DNA from 2 places in the Planococcus versutus genome. Region 2 is predicted to be linked to the other one. Evidence: a T-box and tRNA genes for the amino acid it is inferred to sense, from the RefSeq annotation. Region 2 holds a T-box; the other holds one or more tRNA genes.
The links. The T-box of region 2 lies ahead of ileS (isoleucine--tRNA ligase). A T-box ahead of a tRNA ligase gene usually reads a tRNA of that ligase, here a tRNA-Ile.
Positions count from the first base shown of each region.

Region 1: it encodes a tRNA-Ile, which carries the amino acid that the T-box ahead of ileS (isoleucine--tRNA ligase) is inferred to sense. The anticodon was not compared.

Region 1 is NZ_CP016540.2:1,147,047-1,162,798, forward strand. Features, by position in the region: gene I858_RS05775 (DMT family transporter) at 1-844, shown strand, start outside; gene I858_RS17210 (hypothetical protein) at 881-1,099, opposite strand; rRNA gene I858_RS05780 (16S ribosomal RNA) at 1,196-2,744, shown strand; rRNA gene I858_RS05785 (23S ribosomal RNA) at 2,954-5,885, shown strand; rRNA gene rrf (5S ribosomal RNA) at 6,024-6,139, shown strand; tRNA gene I858_RS05795 (tRNA-Val) at 6,150-6,225, shown strand; tRNA gene I858_RS05800 (tRNA-Thr) at 6,233-6,308, shown strand; tRNA gene I858_RS05805 (tRNA-Lys) at 6,320-6,395, shown strand; tRNA gene I858_RS05810 (tRNA-Leu) at 6,417-6,501, shown strand; tRNA gene I858_RS05815 (tRNA-Gly) at 6,507-6,581, shown strand; tRNA gene I858_RS05820 (tRNA-Leu) at 6,606-6,694, shown strand; tRNA gene I858_RS05825 (tRNA-Arg) at 6,726-6,802, shown strand; tRNA gene I858_RS05830 (tRNA-Pro) at 6,830-6,906, shown strand; tRNA gene I858_RS05835 (tRNA-Ala) at 6,913-6,988, shown strand; tRNA gene I858_RS05840 (tRNA-Met) at 7,010-7,083, shown strand; tRNA gene I858_RS05845 (tRNA-Ile) at 7,092-7,168, shown strand; tRNA gene I858_RS05850 (tRNA-Ser) at 7,184-7,276, shown strand; tRNA gene I858_RS05855 (tRNA-Met) at 7,323-7,399, shown strand; tRNA gene I858_RS05860 (tRNA-Asp) at 7,403-7,478, shown strand; tRNA gene I858_RS05865 (tRNA-Phe) at 7,496-7,571, shown strand; tRNA gene I858_RS05870 (tRNA-Gly) at 7,578-7,650, shown strand; tRNA gene I858_RS05875 (tRNA-Ile) at 7,663-7,739, shown strand; tRNA gene I858_RS05880 (tRNA-Asn) at 7,741-7,815, shown strand; tRNA gene I858_RS05885 (tRNA-Ser) at 7,820-7,910, shown strand; tRNA gene I858_RS05890 (tRNA-Glu) at 7,917-7,988, shown strand; gene I858_RS05895 (DMT family transporter) at 8,001-8,966, opposite strand; gene I858_RS05900 (1,4-dihydroxy-2-naphthoate polyprenyltransferase) at 9,096-10,007, opposite strand; gene I858_RS05905 (isochorismate synthase) at 10,179-11,570, shown strand; gene menD (2-succinyl-5-enolpyruvyl-6-hydroxy-3-cyclohexene-1-carboxylic-acid synthase) at 11,557-13,257, shown strand; gene menH (2-succinyl-6-hydroxy-2,4-cyclohexadiene-1-carboxylate synthase) at 13,254-14,081, shown strand; gene menB (1,4-dihydroxy-2-naphthoyl-CoA synthase) at 14,078-14,896, shown strand; gene I858_RS05925 (o-succinylbenzoate--CoA ligase) at 14,960-15,752, shown strand, end outside.
Region 2 is NZ_CP016540.2:2,156,498-2,172,249, forward strand. Features, by position in the region: gene I858_RS11065 (aspartate carbamoyltransferase catalytic subunit) at 1-738, opposite strand, end outside; gene I858_RS11070 (solute carrier family 23 protein) at 869-2,155, opposite strand; gene pyrR (bifunctional pyr operon transcriptional regulator/uracil phosphoribosyltransferase PyrR) at 2,183-2,719, opposite strand; gene I858_RS11080 (RluA family pseudouridine synthase) at 2,913-3,824, opposite strand; gene lspA (signal peptidase II) at 3,824-4,300, opposite strand; gene ileS (isoleucine--tRNA ligase) at 4,412-7,177, opposite strand; T-box leader at 7,222-7,435, opposite strand; gene I858_RS11095 (DivIVA domain-containing protein) at 7,473-7,994, opposite strand; gene I858_RS11100 (YlmH family RNA-binding protein) at 8,089-8,874, opposite strand; gene I858_RS11105 (YggT family protein) at 8,942-9,205, opposite strand; gene I858_RS11110 (cell division protein SepF) at 9,225-9,704, opposite strand; gene I858_RS11115 (YggS family pyridoxal phosphate-dependent enzyme) at 9,707-10,372, opposite strand; gene ftsZ (cell division protein FtsZ) at 10,485-11,678, opposite strand; gene ftsA (cell division protein FtsA) at 11,738-13,021, opposite strand; gene I858_RS11130 (small basic family protein) at 13,124-13,486, opposite strand; gene I858_RS11135 (DUF881 domain-containing protein) at 13,489-14,151, opposite strand; gene I858_RS11140 (DUF881 domain-containing protein) at 14,221-14,946, opposite strand; gene I858_RS11145 (cell division protein FtsQ/DivIB) at 14,924-15,709, opposite strand; gene murD (UDP-N-acetylmuramoyl-L-alanine--D-glutamate ligase) at 15,729-15,752, opposite strand, start outside.

The DNA.
Region 1 (15,752 bases), 1.0 Mb from region 2:
GTTGTCAGCTATTTTTGTGAAAATGACATCTGCAGATTCTGGGGTAACTGCTTTTTATCGTATGTTGTTTTCAGTTGTCATAATGAGTCCGATCTTCTTCTTAAAATATACCCACGAAATCAAGAAACTAAGCAAAAGAGATTGGCTCTTCGCGTCGATAGCTGGTATATTTTTAGCATTTCATTTTATATTATGGTTTGAGTCGCTCAATTATACTTCCGTAGCTAGTTCGACAGTGCTTGTAACACTCCAACCTTTGTTTGCTTTTGCGGGTACATACTTTTTCTTTAAAGAGAAACTTTCTATTAAGACGTTACTTTCCGGAGCTATTGCAATTTTAGGAAGTGTATTAATCGGGTATGGTGATTTTAAAGTAAGTGGAAATGCATTGTATGGAGATTTGCTAGCTTTAATTGCTTGTGCATTGATTACGACATATTTATTATTCGGCCAAGATGTAAGAAAGCGATTATCGTTAGTTACTTATACTTTTGTGGTATACGGTGTTAGCACAATAACATTATTCTTCTATATTTTAGTTAAAGGAGAGTCTTTTGGACCTTATCCAGCGTCCGAGTGGATGTGGTTTTTGTTATTGGCCATCATTCCAAACTTGCTTGGTCACACTTTATTTAACTGGGCTCTAAAGTGGGTAAGCACCAATGTCATATCAATTGCAATTCTTTTTGAGCCTATCGGAGCTGCTGTACTGGCGTATTTCATACTAGGTGAATATTTAAGTGCATCTCAAATTATAGGCGGAAGTGTAGTGTTGGCGGGGATTACCTTGTTTGTTGTAGACTATCAAAAAATAAAAAAATACTTTTTAAGAATAAAGGCTTGATTTTTCGCGCGTGGCGGTTTATATTTATATATGTCCTTAAGACAACTCGGAAAAATATTTTGAAATAGTATTGACATCGAGATTGAAACAAGGTATATTGATTGAGTCGCCAATGAGCGTGGCAAACAAATGAAAACAACTTGAACCTTGAAAACTGAACAGCAAAACGTCAACGAAAGACGTCACGAGCACCTCGGTGCGAGCACGGCTTTTGCGCAGGTTGCCTTTGGCAATCAGAGCAAAGTTGTTTTTCATCTCGGTGTGCGTGACGAAAATTTACTGATCAGCATTTTGTAGATCAAGCCATCTTCGGATGGTGCCAGCAACAACTAGAGCAGTCAAATGTTCTCTATAATGGAGAGTTTGATCCTGGCTCAGGACGAACGCTGGCGGCGTGCCTAATACATGCAAGTCGAGCGGAACCATTGGAGCTTGCTCCTTTGGTTTAGCGGCGGACGGGTGAGTAACACGTGGGCAACCTGCCCTGCAGATCGGGATAACTCCGGGAAACCGGTGCTAATACCGAATAGTTTGCGGCCTCTCCTGAGGCTGCACGGAAAGACGGTCTCGGCTGTCACTGCAGGATGGGCCCGCGGCGCATTAGCTAGTTGGTGGGGTAATGGCCTACCAAGGCAACGATGCGTAGCCGACCTGAGAGGGTGATCGGCCACACTGGGACTGAGACACGGCCCAGACTCCTACGGGAGGCAGCAGTAGGGAATCTTCCGCAATGGACGAAAGTCTGACGGAGCAACGCCGCGTGAGTGACGAAGGTTTTCGGATCGTAAAACTCTGTTGTGAGGGAAGAACAAGTGCCAAGTAACTACTGGCACCTTGACGGTACCTCACCAGAAAGCCACGGCTAACTACGTGCCAGCAGCCGCGGTAATACGTAGGTGGCAAGCGTTGTCCGGAATTATTGGGCGTAAAGCGCGCGCAGGCGGTTCTTTAAGTCTGATGTGAAAGCCCACGGCTCAACCGTGGAGGGTCATTGGAAACTGGAGAACTTGAGTACAGAAGAGGAAAGTGGAATTCCATGTGTAGCGGTGAAATGCGTAGAGATGTGGAGGAACACCAGTGGCGAAGGCGACTTTCTGGTCTGTAACTGACGCTGAGGCGCGAAAGCGTGGGGAGCAAACAGGATTAGATACCCTGGTAGTCCACGCCGTAAACGATGAGTGCTAAGTGTTAGGGGTTTCCGCCCCTTAGTGCTGCAGCTAACGCATTAAGCACTCCGCCTGGGGAGTACGGCCGCAAGGCTGAAACTCAAAGGAATTGACGGGGGCCCGCACAAGCGGTGGAGCATGTGGTTTAATTCGAAGCAACGCGAAGAACCTTACCAGGTCTTGACATCCCACTGCCCGGTGTAGAGATACACTTTTCCCTTCGGGGACAGTGGTGACAGGTGGTGCATGGTTGTCGTCAGCTCGTGTCGTGAGATGTTGGGTTAAGTCCCGCAACGAGCGCAACCCTTGATCTTAGTTGCCAGCATTTAGTTGGGCACTCTAAGGTGACTGCCGGTGACAAACCGGAGGAAGGTGGGGATGACGTCAAATCATCATGCCCCTTATGACCTGGGCTACACACGTGCTACAATGGACGGTACAAAGGGTTGCCAACCCGCGAGGGGGAGCTAATCCCAGAAAACCGTTCTCAGTTCGGATTGTAGGCTGCAACTCGCCTGCATGAAGCCGGAATCGCTAGTAATCGTGGATCAGCATGCCACGGTGAATACGTTCCCGGGCCTTGTACACACCGCCCGTCACACCACGAGAGTTTGTAACACCCGAAGTCGGTGAGGTAACCCTTGTGGAGCCAGCCGCCGAAGGTGGGACGGATGATTGGGGTGAAGTCGTAACAAGGTAGCCGTATCGGAAGGTGCGGCTGGATCACCTCCTTTCTAAGGATAAATTCGGAACCGGGCGCCTTAGGCGCTCCGGGGTTGACGTTTTGCGTTCAGTTTTGAAGGTTCATCTTCAGGCGGCAACGCCTTTTTTTGTGACTTTCAGACTTGTTCTTTGAAAACTGGATAAAACGACATTGAAACAAATGAAACATGGATTCAAAGTACGCGTGGCACATGTTGCCACAACTTTTTAATTAACCAGTGGTTAAGTTAGAAAGGGCGCACGGTGGATGCCTTGGCACTAGGAGCCGAAGAAGGACGGCACTAACACCGATATGCTTCGGGGAGCTGTAAGTGAGCGATGATCCGGAGATTTCCGAATGGGGGAACCCCCTGTCTTTAATGGGACAGGATCCATGTGTGAATCTATAGCACATGAGAAGGCAGACCCAGGGAACTGAAACATCTAAGTACCTGGAGGAAGAGAAAGCAAATGCGATTCCCTGAGTAGCGGCGAGCGAAACGGGATCAGCCCAAACCAAGAGGCTTGCCTCTTGGGGTTGTAGGACACTCTATACGGAGTTACAAAAGGAAGGATTAGGCGAAGCGACCTGGAACGGTCCGCCACAGCGGGTAACAGCCCCGTAGCCGAAAACCCTTCCCCTCCAGAGTGGATCCTGAGTACGGCGGAACACGTGAAATTCCGTCGGAATCTGGGAGGACCATCTCCCAAGGCTAAATACTTCCTAGTGACCGATAGTGAACCAGTACCGTGAGGGAAAGGTGAAAAGCACCCCGGAAGGGGAGTGAAATAGATCCTGAAACCGTGTGCCTACAAGTAGTCAAAGCCCGTTAATGGGTGATGGCGTGCCTTTTGTAGAATGAACCGGCGAGTTACGATTACATGCAAGGTTAAGCTGAGAAGGCGGAGCCGCAGCGAAAGCGAGTCTGAATAGGGCGATAGAGTATGTAGTTGTAGACCCGAAACCAGGTGATCTACCCATGTCCAGGGTGAAGGTAAGGTAACACTTACTGGAGGCCCGAACCCACGCACGTTGAAAAGTGCGGGGATGAGGTGTGGGTAGCGGAGAAATTCCAATCGAACCTGGAGATAGCTGGTTCTCTCCGAAATAGCTTTAGGGCTAGCCTCAAGATAGAGAATCCTGGAGGTAGAGCACTGTTTGGACTAGGGGCCCATCCCGGGTTACCGAATTCAGACAAACTCCGAATGCCAGTGATTTATGCTTGGGAGTCAGACTGCGAGTGATAAGATCCGTAGTCAAGAGGGAAACAGCCCAGACCACCAGCTAAGGTCCCCAAATATCCGTTAAGTGGAAAAGGATGTGGCGTTGCTTAGACAACCAGGATGTTGGCTTAGAAGCAGCCATCATTTAAAGAGTGCGTAATAGCTCACTGGTCGAGTGACACTGCGCCGAAAATGTACCGGGGCTAAACGGATTACCGAAGCTGTGGATGGATCTCTTCGGAGATCCGTGGTAGGAGAGCGTTCTAAGGGCGTTGAAGTCAGACCGGAAGGACTGGTGGAGCGCTTAGAAGTGAGAATGCCGGTATGAGTAACGAAAGACGGGTGAGAATCCCGTCCACCGAATGCCTAAGGTTTCCTGAGGAAGGCTCGTCCGCTCAGGGTTAGTCGGGACCTAAGTCGAGGCCGATAGGCGTAGACGATGGACAACAGGTTGATATTCCTGTACCACCTCCCCGCCGTTTGAGCAATGGGGGGACGCAGAAGGATAAGGAGAGCGTGCCGTTGGTTGTGCACGTCCAAGCAGTGAGGCGTGGAATGAGGCAAATCCCATTCCTGATACGTTGAGCTGTGATGGCAAGAGGTTTACCTCAGAGTCCCTGATTTCACACTGCCAAGAAAAGCCTCTAGCGAGGCGGGAGGTGCCCGTACCGCAAACCGACACAGGTAGGCGAGAAGAGAATTCTAAGGTGAGCGAGTGAACTCTCGTTAAGGAACTCGGCAAAATGACCCCGTAACTTCGGGAGAAGGGGTGCTCTGGTAGGGTGAATAGCCCGAGAGAGCCGCAGTGAATAGGCCCAGGCGACTGTTTAGCAAAAACACAGGTCTCTGCAAAACCGTAAGGTGACGTATAGGGGCTGACGCCTGCCCGGTGCTGGAAGGTTAAGAGGAGTGCTTAGCGCAAGCGAAGGTGCGAATTGAAGCCCCAGTAAACGGCGGCCGTAACTATAACGGTCCTAAGGTAGCGAAATTCCTTGTCGGGTAAGTTCCGACCCGCACGAAAGGCGTAACGATCTGGGCACTGTCTCAACGAGAGACTCGGTGAAATTATAGTACCTGTGAAGATGCAGGTTACCCGCGACAGGACGGAAAGACCCCGTGGAGCTTTACTGTAGCCTGATATTGAATTTTGGTGCAACTTGTACAGAATAGGTAGGAGCCTTAGATTCCGGAGCGCCAGCTTCGGCGGAGGCGTCAGTGGGATACTACCCTGGTTGTATTGAAATTCTAACCCACAAGCCTGATCGGCTTGGGAGACAGTGTCAGGCGGGCAGTTTGACTGGGGCGGTCGCCTCCTAAAGAGTAACGGAGGCGCCCAAAGGTTCCCTCAGAATGGTTGGAAATCATTCGCAGAGTGTAAAGGCAGAAGGGAGCTTGACTGCGAGACGTACATGTCGAGCAGGGTCGAAAGACGGGCTTAGTGATCCGGTGGTTCCGCATGGAAGGGCCATCGCTCAACGGATAAAAGCTACCCCGGGGATAACAGGCTTATCTCCCCCAAGAGTCCACATCGACGGGGAGGTTTGGCACCTCGATGTCGGCTCATCGCATCCTGGGGCTGTAGTCGGTCCCAAGGGTTGGGCTGTTCGCCCATTAAAGCGGTACGCGAGCTGGGTTCAGAACGTCGTGAGACAGTTCGGTCCCTATCCGTCGCGGGCGCAGGAAATTTGAGAGGAGCTGTCCTTAGTACGAGAGGACCGGGATGGACACACCGCTGGTGTACCAGTTGTTCTGCCAAGGGCATCGCTGGGTAGCTATGTGTGGCCGGGATAAGTGCTGAAAGCATCTAAGCACGAAGCCCCCCTCAAGATGAGATTTCCCATTGCGCAAGCAAGTAAGATCCCTCAAAGACGATGAGGTAGATAGGTTCGAGGTGGAAGCGTGGCGACACGTGCAGCTGACGAATACTAATCGATCGAGGACTTAACCAACAAACTGTACGCGAATCATGCACGATTTGTTTCACCTGTCGTTTATCCAGTTTTGAAAGAATAAGTACAAGTTTTTGAAAAAAAGCTTGAAAATACCAGGAGTACTGGTATACTAAACCTTGTCTTTCAAAAAAATAGTCCAGTGATGATGGCAAAGAGGCCACACCCGTTCCCATCTCGAACACGGCAGTTAAGCTCTTTTGCGCCGATGGTAGTTGGGGGTTTCCCCCTGTGAGAGTAGGACGTCGCTGGGCAATACATATTGGAGGATTAGCTCAGCTGGGAGAGCATCTGCCTTACAAGCAGAGGGTCGGCGGTTCGATCCCGTCATCCTCCACCATTTTTTTGCCGGAGTAGCTCAGTTGGTAGAGCAACTGACTTGTAATCAGTAGGTCGAGGGTTCGACTCCTTTCTCCGGCACCACTCATGTAAATGAGCCATTAGCTCAGCTGGTAGAGCATCTGACTTTTAATCAGAGGGTCGAAGGTTCGAATCCTTCATGGCTCACCATTTTAATTTAATAATTGCCACGCGGGTGTGGCGGAACTGGCAGACGCACTAGACTTAGGATCTAGCGCCTTCGGGCGTGGGGGTTCGACTCCCTTCACCCGCACCATTTTTGCGGAAGTAGTTCAGTGGTAGAACGCCACCTTGCCAAGGTGGAGGTCGCGAGTTCGAACCTCGTCTTCCGCTCCAATTTTTAATCTTTATCGACCCTAAGCCGGGGTGGCGGAACTGGCAGACGCACAGGACTTAAAATCCTGCGGTAGGTGACTACCGTACCGGTTCGATTCCGGTCCTCGGCACCATCTTTTCACAAAACAGTGAATAGCATCATATGCGCCCGTAGCTCAATTGGATAGAGTACTTGACTACGAATCAAGCGGTTAGAGGTTCGAGTCCTCTCGGGCGCACCATAATTTTTACATCCAGCATCTCAAGTTCGGGAAGTAGCTCAGCTTGGTAGAGCACTTGGTTTGGGACCAAGGGGTCGCAGGTTCGAATCCTGTCTTCCCGACCAAACAATGGGGCCTTAGCTCAGCTGGGAGAGCGCCTGCCTTGCACGCAGGAGGTCAGCGGTTCGATCCCGCTAGGCTCCACCAATTTTTTACAGTAAAGATCCCGGCGGCGTAGCTCAGCTGGCTAGAGCGTACGGTTCATACCCGTGAGGTCGGGGGTTCGATCCCCTCTGCCGCCACTTTTTTAGGACCTTTAGCTCAGTTGGTTAGAGCAGACGGCTCATAACCGTCCGGTCGCAGGTTCGAGTCCTGCAAGGTCCACCATATGTATTTTATCTCGGAGGAATACCCAAGTTTGGCTGAAGGGATCGGTCTTGAAAACCGACAGGGGAGTCAAATCCCGCGGGGGTTCGAATCCCTCTTCCTCCTCCATATTTTTAAAATGTGTGGACGATTTTCTTTAACATTATAATATTGTCGCGGGGTGGAGCAGTTCGGTAGCTCGTTGGGCTCATAACCCAAAGGTCGCAGGTTCAAATCCTGCCCCCGCAACCAATTGGTCCCGTGGTGTAGCGGTTAACATGCCTGCCTGTCACGCAGGAGATCGCCGGTTCGATCCCGGTCGGGACCGCCATTTTTAATAAATAAAGTGGGTCAGTAGCTCAGTCGGTAGAGCATTAGATTGAAGCTCTAAGTGTCGGCGGTTCGATTCCGTCCTGACCCACCATTTTATGCGGGTGTAGTTTAGTGGTAAAACCTCAGCCTTCCAAGCTGATGATGGGGTTCGATTCCCCCCACCCGCTCCATTATATACATATGGGCCTATAGCTCAGCTGGTTAGAGCGCACGCCTGATAAGCGTGAGGTCGATGGTTCGAGTCCATTTAGGCCCACCATTCCGAAGTAGCTCAGTGGTAGAGCACCGCACTGTTAATGCGATGGTCGTAGGTTCGAGTCCTACCTTCGGAGCCATACTGGGGAAGTACTCAAGTGGCTGAAGAGGCGCCCCTGCTAAGGGTGTAGGTCGGGCAACCGGCGCGAGGGTTCAAATCCCTCCTTCTCCGCCAGTATTTGGCCCCTTGGTCAAGCGGTTAAGACACCGCCCTTTCACGGCGGTAACACGGGTTCGAATCCCGTAGGGGTCATTATAAAAAGTGTTATGCATTTAATTGCATAACACTTTTTTTCGTTTTACTAGAATTAAAACTGTGAAGAATCATGCCAAGCATTACAATGAAAATCCCGATTATTGCTAGACTTGAAGGCAAGACAATTGACAAGAAAAGGACTTCTCCTGCTAATGCAAATAAAACCTCCATTGATTGGGTCGCTTCCACCGCTCCTAGTTTCTGCATGTCTTCTCTGACTAGATCAGTAGCTTTAAAGAAGAGTACTGTTGCAATTACACCGGAACTGATCGCTACAATTAAAGTTTGTAAGCTTTGTGAAGCAGTAGGTCCACCTACAGTAACAAGCCCGTATAATGATAGTACGAACCAAAAAGGTAGACTAGCTAATGTCATGCCCAAAACCCTCCGATAAGCATCTAACCTACCTCCACATATATCCATCATTTTTCTATTTCCTAATGGATATGCAAAAGCCGCGAGAATCACAGAGATAAAACCAAACCAAAGCGTTGAAGAAGAAACAGTTGCTACGTGTTCAAGTTGCATTAAACTGACACCTGTTAATATGATAAAAGAAATCATCAAGCTTTTAACAGGAATCTTTCCTCTTAGTTGAGTAGTTCCTTTATTACTATGTATGGTAATGAGAAATAAGGGAGCCAGTAATGTACCAGCGACTATGGTAATTTGCCATGTTCCTGCAATGAGCCAGCCAGGGGAATAGGCTGCTGCAAAACATAGTGGAGCATAGAATAAACCAAATCCAATAAAACTCCATAAGGTCCATGCTCTTTTGTTTTTGTTCATTTCTTGTAACAGGGGTTTTAAGTTCTTTCTTGAAATAACAATCAAAAGTAAAAAAGGAATCATGAAGAGGTATCGAAGAGAAGCACTCCAAATCCAACTTCCGCCGCCAGCTTCCATCGTGGCGTTGAGTACAAAAGTGAATGCGAAGAAAAAAGCTGCGATAATGCCAATGATGATCGGTTTCACAATATATCCTCCTCGATTGAAAATTTAGAATTGTTCATTTACTATAACTTGTAATTAACTGTTCTTCAAAGTATTATTTTAGACAAACAAAAAAGGATTTCACTTGAAATCCTTTTTTGTTTGTCTCTATTATAGAAGGTAATCAATCAGTAACCCAATTCCAAGTAAAAAAGCCACGAATGTATTTGTTTTACCAGTGTCTTTCATCGCAGGCATTACTTTTAAAGGTTCTGTAAAACGTTTAAAGATTTGAACGACTTTAATAGGTTTAATGACACTAATCAAGACTAATAAAGCCCACGGTGTCAACATCCCTACTATGATAAGAATAACAATCCATGCGTAGGATAGAATGAAAAACCACATAAGAATATTGACAGCTGCTGGTCGTTTGACCAAAATGGCAAGTGTTTTGCGTCCGCTTTCTTCGTCGCCCACAATATCGCGAATGTTATTAGCCAGCATGATAGCGGCTACTAGTAAGGTACTTGGAACTGCAAGCATCGAAGCTTCAAGTGTAACCACACCTGTTTGAATATAGAAAGCAATAATTACAATTAAATAGCCCATGACTACGCCAGAGAAAAGTTCGCCAAAAGGTGTGTAGGCAATGGGATAAGGTCCACCGGTATAAAAGTAGCCGATCCCCATTGCAACAGCACCTACAACTAGTAGCCACCAGCTTGTTTGTGAACAAATATAGATTCCGATAACTGCGGCAACTCCGTAAAACACTAACGCTAATGCTAAGACAGTTTTAGGTTTGACTCCGTTTCGTACGATAGCGCCTCCAATTCCGATAGAGTTCTCGTTGTCTAGACCTCTAGCGAAATCGTAATACTCATTGAACATATTTGTCGCTGCTTGGATTAATAAGCTTGCCACCAACATTGCTAAGAATAAAATCCAGTCAATTACGGCATAATGTAAAGCAATCATTGTTCCTAGGAATACGGGGGCAAAAGATGCCGTCAGTGTATGAGGGCGAGTTAATTGCCACCAAACTCGCCATCCGCTATCTGCTTGTAATGAATGTGTCATATCTCTCTCTCCTTTAATTCTTTCCACTCTTCATTGTACTTTAAAATAGTCTGGAATACAGCAAATGATGTGCTGATTTTAGTAGAAAAGAGTATGATAGAAGGTAGGGATGAAAAAGTGAGACAGTTGCAGCACCAAATAAAACTATTGTCATAAAACGGAGGTAATTAGGTGAATTCAGAATCGTCTTCATCGATCCAGCAATTTGCGGCAACCCAGTTTGAAGGGTATCGCTTTTATACTGAAACAATTGAAGTTACACATATGTCTGCATTAGCATTTTTTGAAGCTGGTGGAAATGACTATACAGGTAAACGTATGTTTTGGAAAAATCGTGAAAAGACATTTACACTCGTTGGAATTGGGCATGCACATGTGCTATCAACAAATGAGACAACAGGAAGATTCGATAAAATAAAAAAAGATTGGAAAAATTTGAGTCGTCAAATCGTCAATGAAGAGCAATCAGTACATCCTGTTTTATTTGGTGGATTTTCATTTGATCCATTGAATACCAAACCTAGCGAGTGGAGAAGATTTCCACAAGCTTATTTTGCAGTGCCTACTTTTCAGTTGGTTTTAAAAGGGGAACAAGCATTTATTAGTATCCACTTGATCACTAAAGCGCAAGAGAGTTTTAAAGAGTTTGACGTGTTGCGCAAAAAAAGAGATAAATTGATTCATGCTGCGCAAGTTTTAGAAGTAGATCAATACGACAAACCAGTAGTGACTGAACGGATCGAGCTGAGAAAACAAGAGTACATGGATTCGATTGAGCGCATCACCACTATTATTAACGCTAAAGAAGTTGAAAAAGTAGTCATTGCACGCACGGTGAAGCTAGGATTTGAAGAAAAATTTTCGCCAACTTCAGCTTTGTATCAAGTATCAAATGAACAGCCAGAAAGCTTTTTATTTGGGCTGGAAGCACAAGAACAATTTTTCTTTGGTGCAACACCTGAAAGACTTGTTAAAGTAGAAAACGATAGAGCCTTGTCTACTTGTTTGGCTGGGTCTACGCCTCGTGGAAAAACCATTGAAAAGGATACAGAGCTAGGCGAAGCTTTGCTGCAAGATCCTAAAAATCGAGCTGAACATCAATATGTGGTTAGTATGATTAGTGAAGTTTTCAAAGCAACTTGTAGCCAATTAATCGTGCCCAAAGTGCCAAAATTAATGAAAATAAGAGATATCCAGCATTTGTATACACCGGTTGAAGGAAATTTAAATGTCAGTTCTACCTTGTTTGATTTGGTGGAATTACTTCACCCGACGCCGGCACTTGGAGGTGAGCCGAAGTTAGAAGCTTTGGCGTTGATTCGTGAGTACGAAGCAATGAACCGAGGCTATTATGCGGCACCAATCGGGTGGATTGACACAGAAGGTAATGGGGAGTTTGCTGTGGCCATTCGTTCCGCTTTACTAGATGATGAAAAAGCATATTTATATGCAGGTGGTGGAATTGTAGCCGATTCAACACCTGAATCAGAGTATGACGAGACATGGGTTAAATTTAGACCGATGCTCCGGGCATTGGGAGGTCAATTGAGTGACGAATCTTGAAGTATTAACTGAATACGTCTCTGCATTTACTCATTCATTAGTTGAGCAAGGAGTTAAAGATGTTGTCATTAGTCCAGGTTCGCGTTCTACACCGCTTGCTTATGCTTGTATGAAGCAAGAAGGTTTAACAACTTATCGTCAAATTGATGAACGTTCAGCTGCTTATTTTGCGCTCGGCTTAACTAAAGCTTCTGGAAAACCTGTTATGCTTCTTTGCACATCAGGAACAGCCGCCGCTAATTATTTCCCGGCAATTGTTGAAGCATATTACGCACGCATGCCTTTGTTCGTTGTTACAGCGGATCGTCCACATGAGTTACGAGAAGTTGGAGCTCCCCAAGCTATCGACCAAGTCCATTTATTTGGTGGGCATGTCAAATGGTCAACGGATTTGCCAATGCCGGAAACGGAAAATCAGTTGGCATTTTTAACACGCCATTTGCATCGCGCTTTGCAAAATGCACTGACTAATCCGAAAGGACCGGTTCATGTAAACGTGCCATTTCGAGAGCCACTGCGTATTGATTTTGAACAACACTACGAAAGTAATCGAGAAATTTCTCATTTTGGGGGAGAGCTCACTTTAAGTGATGACAGTAGCTTGTTTTTACAACAACTTTTTAAAAAAGAAAAAGGGTTGTTGATTGTTGGAGAACAAACTCAAAAGTTGCCCGATGAATTCTGGACTTTTGTTGAGAAATTAGATTGGCCAGTTTTGGCAGATCCACTATCTAACTTACGCGGGAATGTGCCACAGTCAGCCAAAAAGTTCATTATCGATTCCTATGATGCATTGCTAAAAAGCACACAGTTTAAAGAAAACGTGACGCCGGATGTAGTGATACGCGTTGGTCCACAACCGGTTTCGAAACCTTTGAGTTTGTTTTTAGCAGCTATTCAACCAGAAACCTATGTGGTGTTTGACGAAAGCCCCATGTTACGTGACCCGCAATCGGTCGCAACTCATCATATCCAAGCAACTGAACATGGGTTATGGCAAGTGCCACTAGAATCAAAACCACCAAATGCATACCGCAAAAAGTGGACACAAGCATCTCGGTTATATTGGCAAGTGGTAGCGAAGCATTGCCAAAATGAACTAGATGAAGGGGTATTGGCAAAAGTCCTTTTCGACCGATTGGATCAATGTGATTTAATCGTGGGAAGCAGTATGCCAATCCGTGATGTAGATACGTATTTCCAAGCGACCGAGCGGGATATTATGCTTTATGCGAACCGTGGAGCTAATGGCATTGACGGGGTTGTCTCAACGGCGTTTGGCGTGCAAGCAGCAAAACAGCGTCCAGCTTATTTGTATATTGGCGATTTGTCATTTTTGCATGATATGAACGGATTGATTGCGTCCAAAATGCAAGAGACGGATTTGACAATTGTCATTATGAATAATGATGGTGGCGGCATCTTCTCTTATTTGCCACAGTCTCAAGAAGAACGCTATTTTGAAGAATTGTTTGGTACACCCACAGGTTTGACATTTAGCAATGCTGCGAAAATGTACGACGCGCAATATTTGGTTGCTGAAACGGTAGAACAATTTGCCTCCGCATTAGATGAACCAAAAACAGCATCAGTGAAGATAGTTGAAGTGTTCACCGATCGTAAAAACAACGTCACGACGCACCGTAAATTGTGGAGCTGTTTTGATGAGGAGCTGGCTAAGCAGTGAAACTAGAAGTCGATGGCATTTTTTATCATATCGAAGTAGAGAATCCTGAAAAAACAGAAACGGTTGTGTTTTTGCATGGCTTTACTGGAAGTACGAAAACGTGGCATTCAGTTATCGAAAAGTGGTCAGATGTAAAAATCATTTTGATTGATTTAATTGGTCACGGTAAGTCATCCAGTCCAGAAGAGTTTGAGGCTTATTCAATGGAGCGTCAGCTAAAAGATTTGAATGCATTGTTTAAGCAATTAGCATTGGATCGTTTTACGCTTGTTGGGTATTCAATGGGCGGGCGTATAGCTCTTGCTTTTGCTTGTCATTACCCAGAGCGCTTGACGAGCCTTGTGCTTGAAAGTGCGTCGCCTGGACTTGAAAATGAACAAGCAAGACAAGACCGCCGAATAAATGATGCAAGTCTTGCCAAGCGGATTGTGGCAAATGGACTCGTTCATTTCGTGGATGCTTGGGAAAACAACGCGTTGTTTGTGAGTCAAAAATCGTTGCCTGAAAGAGTGCAACAAGCCGTACGTGAAGAACGATTGGCGCAGCATCCAGTCGGACTTGCGAATAGCTTGCTCGGTATGGGGACAGGTACCCAACAGTCTTATTGGCAAAAGCTAGAAGAGTTGCCTATACCGGTTTTATTAATAACGGGGCGTTTGGATGTAAAGTTTGAAGCAATTGCACAAAAGATGTTAACGCATTTGCCTCATGCAATACATAAAACAATTGATGCGGGCCATGCAATACATGTGGAAAAATCTGCTGAGTTTGCTACAATAGTAAGAGAGTACTTAACTTTGAACTATCAAGGAGGAAAATCATGACACGCGAGTGGATTACAGAACGTACATATGAAGACATTAAGTATGAAATTTTTGACGGTATTGCTAAAATTACTATCAATCGTCCGGAAGTGCGCAACGCATTCCGTCCGAAAACGGTACACGAATTAATCGATGCATTTTCACGTGCACGCGATAATGCAGATGTTGGCGTTATTGTTTTAACGGGTGAAGGCGAAAAAGCTTTTTGTTCAGGTGGCGACCAATCTGTACGTGGACATGGCGGATATGTTGGAGAAGATGACATTCCACGTTTGAACGTTTTAGATCTACAACGTTTAATCCGTGTTATTCCAAAACCAGTTGTCGCAATGGTTGCAGGTTATGCAATTGGCGGCGGACACGTCTTGCACGTTGTTTGTGACTTGACGATTGCAGCAGACAACGCGCGCTTTGGTCAGACAGGTCCACGTGTTGGATCGTTTGACGCTGGCTACGGTTCTGGTTACTTGGCACGTATTATTGGTCACAAGAAAGCACGTGAAATTTGGTACTTATGCCGTCAATACGACGCACAAGAAGCACTTGACATGGGCTTAGTGAACACAGTAGTACCTCTTGAACAGTTAGAAGACGAAACGGTTCAATGGTGTCAGGAAATGCTTGAAATGAGCCCGACTGCACTTCGTTTTGTAAAAGCAGCGATGAATGCTGATACAGACGGTCTTGCTGGATTGCAGCAAATGGCTGGAGACGCAACGCTATTGTATTACACAACAGACGAAGCAAAAGAAGGACGCGATGCATTTAAAGAAAAACGCAAACCGGACTTTGGTCAATTCCCACGTTTTCCATGATTATAGAATAATTGAAAGCTGTCCTCTCTGGGGACAGCTTTTTTTGAAGAAAGGATTTTTAACATGACGTATCCGAATTGGTTGAGTCAGCGAAGTTATTTGAGTGGGGACCGTATGGCCTTGTCGTTTGAGCAGCAACAATGGACTTTTTCTGAGATCAACAAAATTGCACTCGATTATGCAAGTAAACTTAGCACGCTTGGCGTGAAAGAACATTCACGTGTCGCAATATTAGCAAAATCTACTCCAGAATTTGTTTTTGTCTTGTATGGCTGTATGCACCTAGGCTGTGAAATGGTCATGCTCAATGAACGCTTATCAAGCAATGAATTGACTTACCAACTAAACGATGCTGAAGTAGCGTTTATACTTGTCGCTGATGTGCTAAAAATAAAAGTAGACGATTCGCGCGTGGTTTTATTTAGTGAAATAGAAGATGTAACATCCGTTCAATTCCAACCACAGCAGCAATGGGCAAAAGACCGGACCCTTTCGATTATGTATACGTCAGGTACGACCGGACATCCAAAAGGCGTTCGTCAAACAGCGGAAAATCATTTTTCAAGTGCTGTATCTTCTGCACTTAATATTGGCATTGCACCGGAAGATGTTTGGTTGTGTGCTGTGCCATTGTTCCATATTAGCGGATTTTCAATATTGATGAGATCGTTAATTTATGGTATGGGCGTCCGATTATATGAGAAATTTGACGCAGAACGTAGTGCAGAAGAAATTTGTGACGGCAGCGTGACGCATATGTCGGTTGTGGGTGTGACGTTAGAACGCATACTAACGAGTGTCGAAAGAGGTTCCATGCAAGCTTCTGATCGTTTTAAAGCGGTTCTTGCTGGAGGTG
Region 2 (15,752 bases):
AGCTGGATGCATGATGATGGCGCTATCCTTCATTTTCTTTTCTCGCGCTACTGTTAAACCGTATTGTTGATGGTAGTTCTCTTTTGAAAAATGCTCAGAATCCGTATGCCGTTCATGTTGCACTCGGAGCAACATGATGACATCTGTATTTTCTATAAAATCATCCAAATGCTCGGAAGATTCATACTCTCCACTCCATTCTTCGGGACACACAAAACTCACTTTCGCCCCTAATTGCTTGAGTGCCGAAGCATTTGATTTTGCCACTCGGCTATGAGCAACGTCTCCAACGATGGTGACATGAATTCCTTCCACGTGGCCAAATTCTTGATAAATTGTAAACAAATCTAGCAACGATTGTGTGGGATGTTGCCCTGAACCGTCCCCACCGTTTATGACTGCGATAGTACAGCCTTCGAGTTGCTGATAGTATTCTTCTTCTTCGTGGCGAATAATAACTGCACCTACACCGATCGCTTCCATCGTCTTAACAGTGTCATATAGTGTTTCTCCTTTTAAGATGCTAGAAAAGGCTGTTTCAAATGGCAACACGGCGAGTCCTAATTTATGCTCAGCCATTTCAAAACTCATCTTTGTTCGTGTACTCGGTTCAAAAAACAAATTAACGACTGTGCCATCAATTGATGCTTTTTCGCCGTGTTGAAATTCTCCCGCACGATCCATTAAGCTCATGATTGTGTCATTTTCTAAGTTGTTCATGGATAATAAGTTCGGCAAAATACTTCATCCTTTCTTCTTTCAGACAAAAAAATACCTTCCCAGAGGCAGGAAGGTATGAGGAAAGAAGGGTTAGTCCACCCGTTCTTCAACCCTTTCCATGCCTCTCTGGACATTCATTAAAAGGTAATTATTTAGTTCCGTCGTCTACTTCTTTTTTATCCATTCCCGGTAGCACTAAGTTCAAAATGACACCAACAATAGCAGCGAGCGCCATTCCTTCGATTGAGAATGTTTCACTAAATTCAATTTTAGCTCCGCCAATCCCGATAACCAAGATAACTGAAGAAATCACTAAATTTCGGTTGTTGCCAAAGTCGATGTTGTTATCTACTAGCATACGCAAGCCAGAAGATGCGATAATACCAAACAATAAGATCGAAATTCCGCCTAGAACAGCCGTTGGAATTGTCTCGATGACGGCCATCAATTTGCCAAAGAACGAAAAGACGATGGCAAACACTGCCGCTCCAAAGATGACATAGACTGAAAACACTTTCGTAATTGCGAGTACCCCAATATTCTCACCGTATGTCGTCTTTGGTGGGCCACCAACTAGTGAAGAGATAAAAGTTCCAATCCCATCACCTAGTATCGACCGATGTAAGCCTGGGTCTTTTATGTAATTTCGATTGACAATCTTGCCTAGTACCAGTTGATGACCGATATGTTCAGAAATCGTGACGATGGCAATTGGGACCATGACGAACAACAAGGTTGGTGTTACTTGAAAAGAGTAATCCACTCCAGGAATTAAGAATTCTGGTACTGCGAACCATTTCGCGTCAGCAATGACGCCGTAGTCAATAATGCCAATAGCAGCTGAGTAGCCATACCCTGCGATAATACCGATCAAAATCGGCATCAATGAAATGATGTTTTTAAAATAAATGTTACAAATGATGGCAGTTAGCAGCGTAACAATAGCTGCCGAAAAATGCAGCAAACTATATTCTGAAGCATTTCCTACTGGAATGGTCATGGCCATATTTACTGCTGTTCCCGATAAAGCCAGTCCGATGACAATGATAACCGGCCCTACGACAATCGGTGGAAGTAACTTCATCAGCCACTGATAACCTGTTTTCCAAATAATTAACGCGACAATCGCGTAGACAAGTGAAACAAACATGGCACCAATCATGGCAGAGCCAATGCCACCGGTTTTTGTGGCAATGGTAATCGGTAAGATAAAGGCAAATGAAGATCCGAGATATGCTGGTACTTTAAATTGTGTGATAAGGATAAAAATGATCGTTGCAATCCCACTTGTTAACAATGCGATAGCTGGGCTCAAGCCGACTAGTTGAGGCACTAGAATTGTCGCTCCGAACATCGCAAACATATGCTGCAAGCTTAGTGAAATCCATTGTCCTGTTTTTGGTTTATCTTGTACGTCTAAAATTGCTTCGCTCAATTTCCATTCTCCTCTATCTATAACTATCTATTCGTGAATGGCAACGCGGTCGACTTGATCACTTTCAATCATTTTCACAATGATTCGTTCGTCGCTTGAAGTCGGAATGTTTTTTCCGACAAAGTCAGCGCGTATTGGCAATTCGCGATGTCCTCGGTCAATCAATACTGCTAGTTGAATTTGTGCCGGTCGTCCTAGGTCCATAACAGCATCCATCGCTGCGCGTACAGTGCGTCCTGTATAGAGCACATCATCTACTAAGATGACTTTTTTGTTAAGTATACTGTGTTTAATATCGACTTGTTGCACTAACGGTTCTTGGTTTTTTGTTTTGATGCTCAAGTCATCTCTGTAAAGCGTAATATCAAGTTCGCCTTTCATGATGGGGCGCCCTTCGATTTTTTCGATTTTTTCAGCCAGTCGCTTTGCGATAAATGCACCGCGCGTTTTGATGCCGACTAATATACAGTCATCAATACCTTTATTGCGTTCGATAATTTCATGCGCAATACGCGTGATCGCTCGGCTAATTGCCTGTTCATCTAGAATATCTGCTTTTTCCACCATTATATTCGCTCCTTTTTGCAAATAAAAAACCTCTTGCCAGAGAGGCAAGAGGTTAGATGCGCAGAAAAATTCAACACGGAAGACACACTTCCGGCTTGCGTAAATACCTTTTCAGCCTCTCTGGACTGTTTTTAAAGGTGTTCATTATTCGATTTGTTTTTTTAAGTATAAAGAAAGAAGGTCCCTTTTGTCAATCCTTGTCGCGAAGAGATTCTAGAAGTTCTGCAAATTCAGCTGGTGGCTCTACAGAAAACTCCATGTATTCGTTCGTTTTTGGATGATCAAAACCGATAACTTCCGCGTGAAGCGCTTGACCGCCAACATCCATTGTTTTCTTCGGTCCATACTTCGGATCTCCAACAAGTGGGTAGCCGATGTATTTCATGTGCACACGGATTTGATGCGTTCTGCCTGTTTCTAAACGGCATTCTACTAATGTGAAATCACCAAAACGTTCCAATACTCGGAAATGTGTTACGGCATGTTTTCCTTTATCGACAATTGCCATGTTTTGACGTTCTTTTGGATCACGTGCAATCGGTGCTTGAATCGTTCCTTTATCGTGAGGAATGTGACCATGTACGAGCGCTACATATTTACGCGTAACCGTCTTTTTCACTAATTGATCCACTAGTGACGTATGCGCAGCATCATTTTTTGCTACCATCAACAAGCCAGATGTATCTTTATCAATTCTGTGAACAATTCCTGGACGTACTACGCCATTAATTCCTGATAAGTCTGTGCAGTGGTGCATTAAGCCATTAACCAATGTGCCTTTAGCATGTCCCGGAGCCGGATGAACGACCATTCCTTTTGGTTTGTTGACTACCAAGACGTCTTCGTCTTCATAGACAATCTCCAAATTAAGATCTTCAGGCACGACGTCCAATTCTTCGAGTTCAGGTGGCGTGACAACAATAACGTCTTGCAAACGTACTTTGTAATTTGGTTTTACGGTTTCTCCGTTCACTTTTACGGCGCCTTCTTTGACCCAATTACTGATCTGTGAACGCGACCAGTCTTCATCTATTGATGACACAGCTTTATCTACTCGTTCGCCGGCCATTTCTTCTGTAATTTCAATCGTTAATTCTTCCATTAAGACACCTTTTTCTTTTGTTGTTTTTCGTCATAAATCATATAAATAATCATCAATACGACACCAATGGTTAGCGCAGCATCTGCAACATTAAAAATCGGAAAATCATAATTAACAATTGGGATCAGTACGTCGACAAAATCAACGACTTCTCCGCGCAACATCCGATCGATAAAATTACCTACTGCGCCACCTAAGAGAATCATTAAGCTAAACTGAAACAAAGGTTGCCCTTTTGCATGTTTATGAAAATAGTAAATTATTCCGGTGATGACCGCCACAGTAATAATAGCAAACAGCCACATCTGTCCTTCAAGCATACCCCAAGCAGCACCACGGTTACGATGTGACAGCCATCCGAGATAGGGATCAATAACGGAAATCCGTTCACCCAATTCCATGTTTTTCAGCACTAGCCACTTTGTCCATTGATCTAGTGCAATAATGATTAACGCAACTCCATAATAAATAAACATCCGTATCCTCCGTCAATTCAGCAGTCACTCTATTTTAACACACTGCCAAGGAAAAAAGTAAAGGTCTGAAAAACAGAAATCTCTGTTTTTCAGACCTTTTGCTAATTATAGCTATTTAGCATACTGTGTTTCAACAACATTTGCGCAACGAAGACATAATGTCGGATGTTCTTCACTTTGACCAATTTCTTCTGAAATTGTCCAGCAACGTTCACATTTTTCACCCGTCGCTTTTTCAACGGTTACGGAAACTTCATTTAACTTAACAGCGTTCTCCGGTGCTTGATCTTGTGTTCCACCGTATTCATATTTCGATACGATAAATAATTGAGCAAGGTTTTCATCAGTAGAAGCTAGTAAATTAGCAAGTTCTTCATTTCCATAAACTGTTACTTTTGCTTCTAAAGATTTACCGATTGTTTTAGCTGCACGCGCTTCTTCTAATGCTTTTAATACATCGTCTCGTACATCCATAAAACGACTCCATTTTTCATCAAGTCCTTCAAATGCTGGATTTGAAATAACTTCTGGGAAGTCTGTCAATTGTACACTTTCTTCATCTACAAAGCTTAGGTAAGACCATAATTCATCTGCAGTATGCGGAATGATCGGTGTCGCCAATTTCAAAATCGCCATTAATGAATCAAACATGACTGTTTGCATCGCACGACGGTGTGGATGATCTGCACTTTCAATATAGACAACATCTTTCGCTACATCCAAGTAGAATGAGCTCAAATCATTGGCACAATAATTGTTTAAGGCATGATAGATTGTTGAAAACTCATATGTCTCATACGAGTTACGAACTGTTGCTATCATTTTTTGTAATTTCATTGCCATGTATTGATCCATTTCACGCATGTCTTCAAATGCAACACGATGTTCTTGCTCGTTAAAGTCAGCTAAGTTGCCATGAATGAATTTTAATGTGTTACGGATTTTGCGGTAAACTTCTGACACTTGTTTAAAGTTCTCGTCAGAAACACGAACGTCTGCTGTATAGTCTACAGAAGCAACCCAAAGACGCAAAATATCCGCTCCCATTTGGTTCATTACTTTTGCCGGAACAATAACATTACCTAGAGATTTGCTCATTTTACGACCATTGCCATCCAGTGTAAAGCCATGGCTTAAAATACCTTTGTAAGGTGCGATACCATTTATGGCTACACTTGTTGTTAACGAGGAATTGAACCATCCACGATATTGATCAGACCCTTCTAAATATAGGTCTGCCGGGTATTGCAAATCTTCTCTTTCAACAAGAACACCTTGATGAGATGATCCCGAGTCAAACCATACATCCATTATATCTGTTTCTTTTGTGAACAAGCCATTTGGGCTACTAGGGTGTGTAAATCCTGGCGGCAATAATTCGGCTGTTGAACGTTCAAACCAAACATTCGATCCGTGCTCACGGAACAGTTCGGCAATATGAGCAATGGTTTCTTCTGTAATAACCGGATCGCCATTTTCAGCGTAAAATACAGGAATTGGAACGCCCCATACACGTTGACGCGAAATATTCCAATCGCCGCGATCACGCAGCATATTGTAAAGGCGTGTTTCACCCCACGCTGGAGTAAACGAAGTTTCTTTGATAGCTTTTAAAATTTGATCACGGAATGCTTCAATCGAAACAAACCATTGAGCCGTTGCACGGTAAATTACCGGCTTTTTCGTACGCCAATCATGAGGATATGAGTGCGTGATAAACGTAAGTTTTTCAAGTGCACCTACATTATCCAGCGCTTCTGTCACAGACTTATTGGCTTTGTCGTAAAACTCGCCTTCAAATCCAGGTGCTTCATCTGTCATAATTCCACGCTCATCAACTGGACATAAAACGCTCAATCCGTATTTCTTACCGATTAAGAAATCATCTTCACCATGACCAGGTGCTGTATGGACGCAGCCTGTACCTGAATCAATTGTTACATGATCTCCAAGCATGACTAAAGAAGTACGATCATACAAAGGGTGTTTTGTCAGAATATGTTCTAGTTCTTCACCTTTGAATACGCGAACAACTTCGTGATCGGTCCAAGCTAATTCTTCAGCTACTTCTTTTAGTAACTCTTGTGCTATAACGTAAAGCGAACCGTTTAAAGCGACTTCTACATAATCTAACTGTGCATTTACTGAAATTCCTAGGTTCGCAGGAATTGTCCAAGGTGTAGTAGTCCAGATGACCAAATTTGTTCCTTCCGCTAAAATACCTTTGCCATCTGTAACTGCGAAAGATACGTAAATAGAAGGAGATTTTTTATCATGATACTCAATTTCAGCTTCAGCAAGTGAAGATTCACTAGATGGAGACCAATAAACAGGCTTTAATCCTTTGTAAATATAGCCTTTGTTTGCCATTTTTCCAAACACTTCAATTTGACGTGATTCGTATGCAGGCTTTAATGTCACATACGGGTTGTCCCAGTCGCCACGAACACCGATGCGTTTAAATTGAGAGCGTTGGCTATCAATTTGCTGATAAGCATATTCTTCACATAGCTTGCGGAATTCCGCTAACGACATTTCTTTCCGATTCACGCCTTTATTTGTCAATGCTTGTTCAATTGGTAGACCGTGTGTATCCCAACCTGGAACATACGGCGCGTGAAAGCCCATCATCGAACGAGAACGAACGACCATATCTTTTAATACTTTGTTTAGCGCATGACCCATATGCAAATCGCCGTTTGCGTATGGCGGTCCATCATGAAGGATAAAAAAAGGACGATCTTTTGTGCGATCTAATACTTTTTTATAAATATCCATTTCTTCCCATTTAAGCTGAATTTCTGGCTCCCGGTTTGGCAAATTGCCACGCATCGGAAAATCGGTTTTCGGCATTAACAACGTATCTTTGTATTCCATTTCTATTCCTCCTATAGGCATAATAAAAAGCCTCTCATCCCTGGTAAAGGGACGAGAAGCTTAAACTCGCGGTACCACCCTTGTTGCAGCCAATTGGCTGCCACTCGATCACCGTAACGTGGCGTAGACGGAATCGGATACTAGTTTCACCAATTCTGCTCAAGAGTGATTTTCGTCTATGTGACCACATCAGGCTCTCACTATCCCTAATTCGCTTTAGTGTCTTACATAGCTTACTGTCTCTATCAGTGCGTTTTTTTGTATGTCGTAATTATAGAATCAGAAAGTCTCAGAGTCAAGAGTTCGACTCTTCTTTGTCCTTCTCAATCTTTTCTAAATTTTGTGTATCGATATCGTATTCCAGTAAAGTTTCCCAATCATCTGTTTCAATCAAGTCTAATTGAGCTTCAACTAACATCTTGAAACGGTTTTTAAAAATTCGAGATTGTTTTTTTAGTTCTTCAATTTCTGTTGCAATGCGTCGTGCTTTTGTCAACGATTCATTGACAATGCGATCGGCATTTTTCTCTGCTTCTTTAATGATCAATTCTGCTTCTTTTTGCGAATTACGTCGAACTTCTTCTGAAGCTTCTTGAGCAACAAAAATAGATTTTTGCAAGGTCGACTCGATTGTATTGAAATGGCCAACTCGTTCGTCGGTTGAACGCAACCGTTCTTCAAGTGCAGCCTTATCTTTTAGCAAAATTTCAAAATCTCTCATAATCTGTTCCAGGAATTCATTTACTTCATCTTCCTGATATCCACGGAATGCACGGCTAAATTCTTTGTTATGTATATCTAACGGGGATAATGGCATTGAGTAAACCTCTCCTTAACTTGTCATCTTACCTTTTCATTATACAGGTGAAACACACAAATTTCAGTATTATTTCAGTTTTTTTAAACGCCGACTAGTTTTTTACTTCTAGTCGACCAATTTGCAGGCGTATTTTGTCTTTTTTCGTGCGTCCTTCAATCATGATTAGCCGAACACGACCGAATCCTCTTGAAGAAATCATATCCGATTCATGCAATTCAAATGATGGCTGTTCTTGCGATGTCCAATTTACTTTTACTTTTCCACCATGAATCAGTGCAGATGCTTTTTGACGTGAAATGTTATAAACAGAACTCATTACTGTATCTAGCCTCATCGAACTGACAGTATAGGTTTCTTCTATCCATTCTTCAGTTGTTTCAATCATGTCAGCAACATTTGTCACTTCGGTTAATTGAACTTTTACTTTTGCAGCAGTGATAAAGTTACTTTGCATGTATGGACTAACTTCTTTCATGACCGCTAGTTGAACTCTTTCGTGATCGATGCGAATATCGCCAAACTTACTTCGATCTAGACCAAGTGACATTAGCGATCCTAAAATATCTGGATGGCGTAGACTAACAAACTTCGATGGGTATTTCAACTCAAAAACAGTGATATTGAAATCTTCTTGTTGAGGTTCAAAATAAGAAGGGTATAACAACACACGCTGTCTTTCTGCATCTTTAAAAAGACCTGAAGTTATCCATTTTACATCACTTGAGCCAATGACTGCTTCTACTATGAAACGTTGTCGTGGATCCAAAAAGTCAGTTAGTTTTGGCGAATAACGATCTTCGACTTCTCGAAGCCAATTAGACACTTGTTCGATAAACTGCTGCTCTTCTTTTCTGAAATGCTGAAATATCTCTTCCATAATAAATGCTCCTTCACATGTGATTGGTTTTTCAAGAAAAAAACCTCACATCACGTGAGGTTTTGAATTAAAAGAAGAAATTAAACAGTACGATGATCCCTTGACTTGCCAAACTTAATGTGAAAATCGCAACAATTGGCGAAATATCAATCATACCGATTGGCGGAATAAACCGTCTGAATATATCTAAATATGGATCCGTGATTGTTGAAATCATTTGTCCGAAACTGGATTCTTTAATGCTTGGTATCCAACTCATGAATACACTGACAATAAGAATATAGAAATAAATGTTAATCGCTGAAAGTATCAAACTTAATAAAACTGACATATTTTTTATGGCACCTCTCTTATTGTTGCTCTTCGTAATAATAATCGGAAATGGCGCCATCCACTTCTACAGTGTCTGGTACACATAAGAAAATATCCGTTCCAATGCGTTGAATATCTCCACCAAGAGCATAAACTGTTCCGCTTAAAAAGTCGATAATCCGAAGACCTTGATCTTTTTCAATGCGCTGCAAGTTAACAACTACGGCTTGCTTGTTTTTTAGGCTTTCTGCAATATCTTGTGCTTCGGCATAAACTCTTGGTTCAGCTAAGCTCACTTTCGATGCTTTTGACGCGCCTTGCATACTGACTAAGTTAGGCACAATGGTTTCCTCCATTTTCTGGCGCCGTTCTTTCGGTGCTTTTTTCGATTCTTGCATGGCAGCAGGTTTCTCATACCGCGGAACTTGTTTTTGCTGTTGTGCGGGATGTTCACGCACTTGTTCTTCTTCATATTCATCTAAATAAAAGAAATTTTTAAATTTGTCTTTCACACTCATCGTTATGCCTCACTTTCTGTCCCAACCAGTGCAGTACCAATTCGGACAAAACTTGCCCCTTCTTGGGCTGCAATTAAATAGTCATTAGACATACCCATTGAACATTCTGTGCATGGCGCATGGCTTAGGTTTTTATCGGCAACTTGAAGTTGGAGTGATTTTAATCCTTTAAATGCTTCACGAATTACACTTTCATCAGCTGTATTGGGTGCCATTGTCATCAATCCAACCACATTAATTTTATCAAAAGGTTCTAAAGACTCGATAAAATCCATTGTTTTTTCAGGTGCTATGCCACTTTTCGATTCTTCTCCTGACACGTTTACTTGAACAAAACAATTTACAGGGCGATTTGCACGCTTTTGTATTTCTTGTGCTAAACTCATTCGATCTAAAGAATGTAAAAAATCAACTTCATTAATCACATCTTTCACTTTTCGTGTCTGTAAATTCCCAATATAATGCCATGATACTGGTTCGCTTATGACCTCATGCTTTTGAACTAATCCTTCTGGTCGGTTTTCACCTAAATGAATAATACCAGCTTGAATCGCTTCTTTTGTACGTTCTATGCCGACTTGCTTTGTCACAGCAATAATTTGTATCGCTTCATTTACAGCGGTTAATTGTTGAGTGATTCTTTCAAAAACAGGTTTAATCGGTTTCATTTTATTCACAACTTTTCTTATAGAAGTCCAGTATATTGTACCAAGTTTCTATTGATTTATCAATTAAGCCCCATTCTTTAAAAAAACAGCTGCCAACAGGCAGCTGTTTAGATTAACGTCTTTTTTGACGATTGCGCAAGAAAGTTGGGATGTCTAGTGCATCTTCGCTTTGCTTATCTTGTCGTTGTGGTTCTTGAGTATAATAAGGTGATGGTTCATCACGGCGCTGTTCTTCGCGACGTTGGTCTTCACGGCGTGCATCGCGAATAGAAGGTGCTGGAGTTTGTTGTTGAATCGACTGCACACGACTTGAATTTAAGCCAGATCCTCTTGGCGTTCTTGGCTGAAGTTGCTCTTCGTTAAATCCAGTTGCAATTACTGTAACGATAATTTCATCTTTCAAGTTATCGTTAATAACTGAACCGAAAATCATATTTACTTCTTCATCCGAAGCAGATGCTACAATATCAGCTGCTTCTTGCACTTCGTAAAGGCTAAGATTTGAGCCACCTGTGATGTTCATTAAAACACCTTTCGCTCCTTCGACAGAAACTTCCAGCAATGGACTTGAAACAGCTTTTTTAGCTGCTTCAGAAGCACGATTTTCTCCTGAAGAAACTCCAATGCCCATTAAAGCAGAACCTTTATTAGACATAATTGTTTTAACATCGGCGAAATCCAAGTTGATCAGTCCAGGAACAGCGATCAAATCAGAAATACCTGATACACCTTGACGAAGAACGTTGTCCGCTTCACGGAAGGCTTCTAACATAGGTGTATTTTTGTCGACAATTTCAAGCAACCGATCATTAGGAATAACAATCAAGGTATCTACTGATTCTTTCATTGTAGAAATACCACCAATGGCTTGTGTTGAACGTTTACGACCTTCAAAAGTAAACGGACGCGTTACAACACCAACAGTCAAAGCACCAAGTTCTTTAGCGATACCCGCAATAACAGGTGCTGCACCTGTACCTGTTCCGCCGCCCATTCCTGCTGTTACGAATACCATATCCGCTCCACGCAAAGCTTCTTCAATTTGTTCTTTGCTTTCTTCTGCTGCCTTTTTACCAACGTCCGGGTTCGCACCAGCTCCAAGACCACGAGTCAATTTTCCACCAATCTGAAGACGGACTTCAGCTTTTGATAAATTTAACGCTTGGGCATCTGTATTTACTGCAATAAATTCTACACCTTGAACTCCATGTTCGATCATACGATTTACAGCATTATTTCCACCGCCACCGACACCAATAACTTTAATTACGGCAAGTGCATCAATATTTGTATCAAATTCCAACATTCTTTTTCCTCCTAAGATTGCTTAGCTTTTATAGTTGCAAGCTAGGTGCAACAGTAATTTTATTCAAAGAATCGATCAAACATTTTTTTCGCTTTACTTACAACACCTTCTGAATTTTGCTTTGGCTGTTTTTGCTTGGCCGCATGTTGCACTTCGTGATGTTCAGTTTTAACCGTTCCTGAAATCGCTCCACCATTTCCAACACGACCATAGAAGACATCTTCCATGTATGCATATTGAATCAAGCCGACTGCTGTCGTATATTGTGGTTCACGGACGCCAATAAACTCTGGCGTGAACAAACGAACACGTGTCTGTAAAATGTTGCGTGCCAATTCTGGAAGACCATCTAATTTAGCCATACCACCTGTTAACACAACACCGCCTGGTAAATCTTGAACACCTAAACGATAAAATTCATCTAAAATCAATTCGAAAAGTTCTTCTAAACGAACTCCGATTATTTCAGATATGTATTTTTGATTATATTGTTCTGTCGAATCTGATCCAATAACTGGAACTTCAAATACTTCGTCTTCTGAAGCATCTTCAAAAAATGCATGACCATATTCAAGTTTGATTTTTTCAGCTTGATCTGTTGGTGTTTTTAAAATAATGGACAAGTCTTTCGTTACGTGATCGCCTCCAACTGGAATAACAGAAGACGCAGTTAAATGACCATCTTGGAAAATTGAAATAGAAGTAGATCCTCCACCAATATCGATACACGCTGTGCCATGGTTTTTTTCATCTTCTGTCAACGCGTAGCTTCCTGCTGCTAGTGGTTGTACATAAATATCACGAATTTCAAGTCCTGCTCTTTCAACGCAACGAAGCACGTTGTGTAAGATGGTTTTTGAGGTTGTCACCATTGTACCATCCATTTCAAGACGGATACCAATCATGCCTCGTGGATCTTTGATCTCACCTAAGTGATCGACAATGTATTGTTCGGGAATGATGTTTACTAGTTCCCGTTCTGGGGGAATCGACATAACTTGAGCCGCTTCTAATACACGATCTAAATCATCATCGGTAATTTCACGATTCTCACTATTCACTGCAACAATGCCTTTTACAGGCTGTAGCAGTGCTTTGTTTGCTGGAATTCCTAGTACAACTTCGTGAATAGATTTGCCTATCATGCGTTCTGCTTGATCGACTGCTTTTTTAATGGACTGCACCGTTGCATCTATGTCAACAATCGCACCTTTTTTTATTCCACTAGACTTTACATTTCCTACACCAATTACATTCAATGACTTATTGGCCATTTCTCCGATTAATACTTTTACGGATGACGAACCGATATCTAGACTAACGTATAATTCTGATTGACTCAATTCGTGGCACCTCCTTATTATACTGCTGTACTTATATTCTATTGCAAATTGTGCACCTTGTCTAAGAAAATCGCAAAACTTAAATGAATTTCTTCGAATTACTTAAATTGTTTCTCTAACTTCTTTTTTTTCAGTCCATTTTGCCAAAATAATACGTCGGATAACGGCAATGTTTTGAAATAGCCGAACACCAAATGCGAAAATTGCAGCTAAGTACAAATCTACACCTAGATGAACACCTAAAAAGGCAAGTCCAGCTGCTAAAGCAATATTGAAAAAAAATCCCGATACGAATACTTTATCATCATAGACTTGTTGTAAATGAGCACGGATTCCACCGAAAAGGGTATCGAGCGATGCTAATACAGCGATTGATAAGTAATTGCCATATTCAGGAGGAATCTGAATATCCGTTAACAGTCCAAGCGATATCCCGAGTATTAAACCTAAGATTGGCAACCACATCGCTATTCCTCCTCTGTTGCTTGTAAATATTTGGTGTCTATTGCACCATCGTATGCTTCAATAACTAAATCGGGTTTGGGCGTTGAAACTGTTAATGTCATATTATCAATGTAAAAGTCGTCTAATATACGTGATGCCAATAAATGATTATACAGCTTTTCTGAGTCTTCCATCGTATTAGAGATTATTTTTATGGAAAACGGTGGGGTTTCTACTGATTTGGTATTAACCGTTGTTTGGCCATTTATATCTCGAATTGCTGTAGTATTGACAATTCGTTTGCCATCTATGGAAATATGCAAAGCATTGAAACGATTGATTTCATTGACTAGTCGAATGAGCAAGTCTGGTGAAATCCCTTTAATATCAAGTCCTAACGCAACCGCTTCCATTGAAGGTTCGATCAAAACTTCGATTCCAGGACCTGTGGTTTCTATTAATCCGGCTAACATTCTAAGTTCTCCAGCTGTTTCACGTAATGCTTGCTCAGGACTAGCATCAGACGCTGCTTCGTATTTATCTAAAGTGTTATCCAGACTGTCAATCTCAGAGAGTAATTGAGAATGCAATTTCGTTTCTCGTGACAGTTCTTGTCTAACTTCCCAAACATCGCGTGTATCACGAGTATTAGGTTCATTGATTGTATTATATTGTATGCCCGCCATTAAACCGATAAGAAAAAGTATCGCTGTAAATCGGGTTAGAATCTTTTTCTTCACACGATTCCTCCTCACTCATGACTCTGTAAGTAAAGCAGGCATTTTAATAATGAGTCCTTCATCCATCGTTACAATAATATTGTCATTGACCAATTGATCGATAATCCCTCCGGTTAACTCCATTGAAGATGTCAACACTTTAGGCTCGCCAATAGCTTCAATCACAAACGGCGCTGGATATTGTATACCATCCACTGCAATAACTGGACCTGTACAAACAATATGTGAATTTCCATGAATGCGTTGACCGTTAATAGAAATGGCTTCTGCACCTGAAATATACAATTCGTTAATCACTTGGAAAACATGGCTTTCATGAACGATATAATCATTTGGATTTACTGAATTCGGATTATATTCGCCATCTTGCAGCGTTACTTTTAATCCAGTGCCTTGTACAGGAACTAACCCTAAATATCTTCTTAATTCCTTTGCTTCTTCAGCATATTCTGTATATCGATTTTCTCCATCAGCAAAAGATTGTTCAAACTCTTGAACGTTGCTTTGTTTGTTTTGTAGTTCTACACGCAACTCTTTGTTGCGTTCTTGTTGACTGATTAACTCTTTTCGATATTGTTCTTCTTGTTCGAAAAAAGCGCCACCTGTAAATTTTTCAGATTCTCTATTTGCGCTAGAAAGGCTATAAGAGTAAGCCATGATAAAACCCAAAACAAGAAAAACTAAAGAAAATATAATGGATTTACTGAAGTTTTTGCGACTATTCCTCGTCGGGGTTTTCATTTTCCGAGACCTCCTTTGCAAATCCATAAACGTCTGCATAAGAACGGAAAAAGATACCTACTTCCATATCAATAACGCCTTTTTGTTCATCTTCTAACTGTGCTACGACCGATGGGTAATAATTCATTTTCTCTGCTAAAGTGCTAAGAATGCCACGAATTTCATTGCCGTCATTCATATATAAAGTCACGTAGTCTGCATCTTCTTTTTCAATATTTAACATAATCTGTGAAACTAGCTGAAGAACTTCCGGTTCAATATCCGTTAATTGATCAATCAGTGCTTCACGCTTTTTCTCATCATCAAAATTCGAGTAGATTGGACCATTAACAATTGTGACCGGTTGATTGAGCGCTAAATTGTTTGACAAGATCATTTGATAGCTATTGCCCACATCCAAATATCCCATCTGAACATACTCTTGTACATCAAGTTTAACGCCAGTTAACCAATTTTTTTTGACAGTTGCTTTTTCGACCCATTCCAGCTTTTCTATTTTTTGGGCAACAGCTCGCGTATCAAAAGACCACATAGAGTCTCCGATCGTTAATCCACTTGCTGCCTCATAGCTTTTTTGATCAAAAAGAACAGCTCCTTCAATAGTGATATTCTGAATTTCACTATACTTCGACTGGCTGTATAAAAGTATGGCAAGCAAAGTGAGAAAAATGAGCAGCAGTGCCACGAACTTACGATTGGTTCTTTTTTTTCTACGTTCGCGGAGAGACGGGATGCGTTCTTCGATGTCAATCACTTTGTCCATAATTGCTGCTCCTTATCTTTTATTCATTTGCTTCTGTCATTTT